DNA from 2 places in the Brumicola blandensis genome. Region 2 is predicted to be linked to the other one. Evidence: predicted binding sites of a transcription regulator. Region 2 holds the regulator's gene; the other holds the start of a gene.
The links. The regulator sigma-54, encoded in region 2, starts transcription at its own class of promoters, with help from an activator protein. The targets are predictions, from matches to a motif close to GTTGGCACGNNNNTNGNNT.
Positions count from the first base shown of each region.

Region 1 (3,205 bases), on a different contig from region 2:
GGATTGTGGGCTACTTTGCCTGAATAAATCACACCTTCAGCGGCGATGATCACTCTATGTCGTTAGTTTCTTATTATTAGTAGATAACGGCCCGCTGACCGAATGCATACCCAAAAAGCAGTTAAGGGATAGACATTTGATGAGCAATACGCGCGCTTCTTAATTACTGTATAGCATCATTGATGCCAATATTTTATTTTATACATATCAACAACTTAACATTTTTAAAACAAACCCAAGCACGCTAGTTTTGAATCATGTTTGTGCAAGACGCACTAAAGCTGTGCTTCAACGATGAACATCAGCTTAGTTTTTCAGCGATGTAAATGAACCTTGAAACAACATGACGGTCTCTTCAAAATAACGCTTATCAAAGATATCTGACATTGCAATCTCGTCTTCTGGTATTTGTTTTGCCTCTCGCATTTTTCTTATCAACCACTCTTGATTTTGCAAGCTTGGCTTATTCACTGAACTTGGCTCACTCCCGAAGAAGCGGTTGTATTGCGGCACTTGCTCAGGGGCAGAATCGTATTTAGTAATGCAGCTTCCTAGTAAGGAGGGTGCAATAACATCTAGTGGCTCGTTCAAATAGCTACTTTGTGCCAACCAACGGGCGGCCTCAAAACGGTTCGCTTGGGATTGCAACCATGAGCAGGCCCCTAATAAACCAGCCGAAAGTTTGATCACTGTTTGTGTTTCTTGCTCGAAGAATTGCTTGGTGACCGCCAGCACTTTTTCAGTTTGGTCTTGCCAAATATGATATGAAGTTAGCACCGTAACGCCATCATTATCTCTGACCGACTTTGCATTCCACGGTCCACCCACACAAAAACCATCGATTAAACCTGACGATAAGCAGTCAGTCATTGCAGAAGGCGGAATAGTGATTACGTCTACCTTTCCACTCAAGTCAGCTTGATTGAGCCAATCATTGAGTTGGTAGTGATGACAGCTGTAGGGAAATACTGTTGCAAAATTCAGTTTGGGTAAACCTTGCCTGGCGCGTTTTGCGACCACGTTTGCTATGCACTTTGCAGGCAATGGAAATGGTAACTCTAAGAGACCATTGCTATCGAGTACTTCATCAAATAAGGCATTGGAGATAGTGATCGCATTACCATTTTGGCTCAGGATTAGGGGAACTTTCATTTGTACTTTTGCACCGCCTAAGCCTAAGGAGCTCGCTATCGGCATTGGTGCTAATAATTGTGCAGCGTCTAAAGCACCCATTTGAAGTTTATCGCGAAGCGTAGCCCATGAGTTTTGTGGGTACAATGAAACACGCAAACCAAGCTTTTCAAAATAGCCTAGCTTTTCTGCTACCACCAGGGGCGCGCTGTCGGTTAAGGGTACAAAACCCACTTTGACTTCAGTTGACATACTTGGCTTTTATAACCTCTCTGTACCTAATTTGTCGCTTTTTAAGCAATGTATATTGACTCAATTAGCCACCTCATTTAATTGTATTGAGGACGCTAATTAAGGTAAGCGCTACGTCTTCCATTTTTTGTCCCGTATCCATTGCCATTTTGCGAAGCGCATGAAAAGCGTCATCTTCGTTCATATTTCGGGATTTCATCAACAAACGTTTCGCCTTGTCTATTTGCTCTTTAGCCATCAATTGGTGTTTAGTGGAAGCAAGCTCTTGTTTCACACTTTGATAGTCTTCAAAGCGTGCCAATGCGGCATCAAGGATTGCCCTAACTCTTGTAGGGTCTGCATTACCACAAACGTAAGCACTCACACCTGAATGCACCGTTCGGGTAATTGTCTCCGAGTCTTCTTGCTCGGAAAACATCACAATAGGCTTAGGATTAAAACTAGACAGAGTATGCAAACTATCTAAGATATCGCGGTCAGGTGATTCGATGTCAATCACCACCATATCAGGTTTAAGTTCATCAACTTGTTTAAGCAAGGACGCGCCAGAGCTGGCAATGTGTTTGATCCGGTAGCGCGAGTGTGCGAGCGCATCCACTAATGCTGAAGCGCGAGATTCATTATCATCTATCAACAATATACTAAGTGTATCGTTGTGGTTGCTTGAGGCTGTACTCATTGAGCAGAAAGCTTACTTATTTATAACGACTTTATGGGGCTTGATGCAAATAACTGGCCAGTCACTACATTATTGATAAGTGATAGAGCTGAATAGATAGTGCAAGTAAATCGAGGATCTCGCTTAAACCTCACAGCCCAGAAAACGCTTGGTATTTCTAGTATCCCACATATGCTTTGCCTGTTTGCTTGCTTGACTGTATTCACTGTTATCTAGCAACATCAGTAGCGCGCTCAAGCTAGCTAGCACGGTGTTTTCACCATAACTGTGCAAGGTCTCCCCTTTCCAACCCATTTTAAGCTCTGCGGGTTCTAGCGCTTTGGGTTTTATTTCCCATTGTTGTTTTGCCACAAAGGCAACATTTTGTCTTTCGCCATCGCGACAGAACAGAAGTTGCGTATCTTTGCTAGGATCAAGTTCTGGTTCCCCTCCCTCGCCACGAAAGCAAAGCGTGTTTTTGTCCATCAATCGTTGTGCAACGTCCATGTGCTTCTCATCTACATGGCGGTGATGTACGCCTTGCAATGAAAACTTCGCAGCAAAAGGATTCAGCAGTCTTGCAAGTGTATTTGCGCAAGAACGTAAACCAAATTGCTCACGTAGTTGGATAAGTGAATACAGTTGAGGATGCAAAATCGACAAGTTCGCATACACAAAGCCCTTCGACTGCAAGCGACTTGGTATATCTTCTAAGGTCATGGCCATCACTTTGTTTGTTTCTTTACCCAGTATGGCTTTTATCACAGCCTCAATATACAAGCGTTTTGATTCAGGCTCTTGAGTACCATGCATACCCACCGTGACACCATTTTCAACTAAACAAGCCACCGCTAAGAGAAACCATGGCAATTGCCGGCGTTTGCCCGCATAGGCGCCAATATCAAGATCGACATTGATTGAGGACAGTGCACTGGGCAATGTGTATCGACAAGCCTCAGTAAAGCCTGCGATTTCATCTGCAGTTTCTTCACGCACTCGAAGTAGCATCAAAAATGCACCTTTCTGCTCCGCACTAACCTTGTCATTGAGAAGCAAACCCATTGCTGTGGACGCTTCAGCTTGAGTCAAGCATCGACCACTTCGTTGACCGCGCCCCACGGCCTGAATAAATTCAACGAATTGCTTTTGTTCTGCTGTCATCAT
Region 1 covers NZ_JAVRIE010000002.1:252,180-255,384, reverse strand. Annotated here, with positions in the region: gene RM544_RS06375 (CmpA/NrtA family ABC transporter substrate-binding protein) at 307-1,383, opposite strand; gene RM544_RS06370 (ANTAR domain-containing response regulator) at 1,457-2,062, opposite strand; gene RM544_RS06365 (glycosyl transferase family protein) at 2,186-3,205, opposite strand.
Region 1: RM544_RS06370 (ANTAR domain-containing response regulator) is a predicted target of sigma-54. The motif match lies at 2,106-2,124, and genes of this name have one in related genera.

Region 2 (3,205 bases):
CACTACTTTTTACATGATCGTTGGGCTCGTACCTATCGATAAAGGTGAAATTTTCATTGATCAGCTAGATTTATCAATTCAGCCCATGCATGAGAGAGCAAGACACGGTATCGGTTATTTACCGCAAGAAGCTTCGATTTTCCGGAAACTAACGGTATATGAAAATCTAATGGCTATTTTGCAAACGAGAAAAGAACTCACAAAAGACCAGCGCGAGCAACAAGCCGATGATTTAATGGATGAATTTAATGTGAATCATATTCGAAACAATCTTGGGATGAGTTTGTCAGGCGGGGAGCGGCGTAGAGTCGAGATCGCGCGAGCTTTAGCAGCAAATCCTAAATTTATTTTGCTCGATGAACCCTTCGCCGGTGTTGACCCAATTTCTGTTAATGATATAAAGAAGATAATACAACAATTAAAAGAACGTGATATTGGTGTATTAATAACTGACCACAATGTTCGAGAAACCCTCGATGTTTGTGAACAAGCGTATATAGTAAGTCATGGCGAACTAATCGCCTCAGGCAGTGCTGAGGAAGTTCTCAGTAACCAAAAAGTGCGAGATGTTTATCTCGGTGAACAATTTGTCTTATAGGTATTCCGTATCATGTTTAGAATTCGGCACGTCTCGCCGTTAACATTAGGTCAAGGGCATCAATGAAGCCTTCATTGCAGTTAAAATTCAGTCAACAACTTACGATGACGCCTCAGTTGCAGCAGGCGATCAAGCTATTACAGTTATCTACGCTAGACCTGCAACAAGAAATCCAAGAAGCGCTTGACTCAAATCCCTTATTGGAAATTGATGAAAGTGAACACAATAATGACAAGCAGTCAGAAGAGAATAGTGCAAACGATAGAGAGCAAGCTGATTCTAGCGACCTCAATTCGGCAAATTCTGACAACATCGATAGTCATGACGCCTTAGAAAACAATCAACTCACTGATGATTTACCGATCGACAGTTCATGGGAAGAATACCTCAGTTCGTCTTCTGCACCAGCAACGATGACAGGTGGCTCAAGCCCCGACGACGACTACGTCTTTCAAGGTGAGACCTCAGAAAATATCCAAGACCACTTAATCTGGCAGATGGAATTAACGCCCTTCTCTGATATTGACCGTTCTATCGCTATCGCAATTATCGACAGTATCGACGAATCAGGCTATTTAACCGTCAGTTGCGAAGACATTTTGGATAGCTTACAAAACGAAGAGATTGAGCTTGATGAAGTGGAATGTGTTTTAAAACGCATTCAAATGTTTGACCCTATTGGCTCTGGGTCCCGCTCACCTCAAGAATGCTTGCTGGTGCAACTCAATCAGTTTGCTCCCGACACACCTTGGGTCGCTGAAACTAAACATTTGCTAAGCGAACACAGTGATTTACTAAGTAGTAAAGACTACCGCACTTTAATGCGTAAAACGAAGTTGAAAGAAGACCAACTGCGTGAAGTGATGCGTCTGCTACAAACACTCAATCCCCGTCCTGGGAGTGAGATAGCAACCAAAGAGCCGGAATATGTCATTCCAGATGTCACTGTGCTCAAGAAAAACGGTCGCTGGGTTGTTGAATTAAATAATGATTCACTGCCGCCATTAGTGGTTAATCAAGAGTATGCGGCCTTAAGTAAAAGTACAAAAAATTCGAACGATTCCCAATTTATTAAGTCTCATTTACAAGAGGCGAAATGGTTTATCAAAAGTTTAGAAAGCCGCAACGAAACACTCCTAAAGGTGTCTCATTGTATTGTGCAGCAACAAATGGGCTTTTTTGAACACGGCCCAGAAATGATGAAACCGATGGTACTAAATGACGTAGCTGAAATGGTGGATATGCACGAATCGACTATATCTCGAGTTACCACACAAAAGTATATGCACACGCCACGTGGCATTTATGAGTTAAAGTACTTTTTCTCTAGCCATGTTTCTACTGAGTCTGGAGGAGAGTGTTCATCTACTGCGATAAGAGCATTAATTAAGAAGTTAGTGGCTGCAGAGTTACCTAGCAAGCCATTAAGTGATAGCAAGATTGCGCAATTGTTAGCTGATCAAGGTATTCAAGTTGCACGGCGGACAATTGCGAAATATCGAGAGTCTCTCTCGATTCCCCCGTCGAACCAAAGAAAAAGTCTTTTATAAGACGACATTAGAGGACGTAACATTATGCAAATTAATCTAACAGGTCACCACGTAGATATTACAGATTCACTCAGAGCATATGTCGATACTAAGTTTGAGAAGTTAGAACGACACTTCGACCATATCAGCAACGTACACGTGGTGTTAAACGTCGAAAAGCTGAGCCAAAAAGCAGAAGCTACTGTGCATTTAAAGGGTGACGTTGTTCACGCAAATGCCGAGCATAATGACATGTATGCAGCCATTGATGGCCTTATCGATAAACTAGACAGACAGGTTATTAAACACAAGGAAAAACTAAAGCGACACTAGTTGCTTAAGAGTTAATATGATCATATCTGATATCATTTCTTTAGACCGCACTGAATGTGCGGTCGATTGTCACAGTAAAAAAAGAATTTTCGAAGTCATCAGCGAGATTGCGGCCAGAGAAAACCCATCATTAGCACTTGGCGATATACTCGCGAGTATAGTGAGCCGAGAAAAAATGGGCAGCACAGGTATTGGAAATGGCATTGCCATTCCTCATGGCCGTATCGACGGCATAGACGATATCGTAGCTGTTGTCGTCACGAGTGAAGAACCTATCGACTTTGACGCTATAGACGACAGACCCGTTGATATTTTCTTTGCACTATTAGTACCATCAGAGCAAACAGAAGAGCATCTTCAGACACTTTCTTCTATTGCACAAAAACTCAGTGATAAAGAAATCGTGAAAACGATTAGAAAAGCCACAAGTAAAGACCAAATAATCGCAGCGCTAGCATAACCAAAACCTAGAATAAGGGGCTCATCATTGAATCTAATCATCATTAGCGGACGCTCCGGTTCAGGCAAATCAATAGCATTGCGCGCCCTAGAAGACTTGGGCTACTACTGCGTAGACAATATTCCGGTCAGCTTACTCCCCACGCTAACGCATACCTTGGCCGATGAGAATGAAAAAGTAGCCGTTAGCATCGACGTACGAAACATTCCCAAAATGGCTAACGAAGTGTCTGAAATTGTCGACTTCTTACCAGATATTTGGGAAGTGACTATTTTATATCTGGAT
Region 2 covers NZ_JAVRIE010000007.1:240,392-243,596, forward strand. Annotated here, with positions in the region: gene lptB (LPS export ABC transporter ATP-binding protein) at 1-598, shown strand, start outside; gene RM544_RS16290 (RNA polymerase factor sigma-54) at 661-2,148, shown strand; gene hpf (ribosome hibernation promoting factor) at 2,173-2,460, shown strand; gene ptsN (PTS IIA-like nitrogen regulatory protein PtsN) at 2,477-2,920, shown strand; gene rapZ (RNase adapter RapZ) at 2,948-3,205, shown strand, end outside.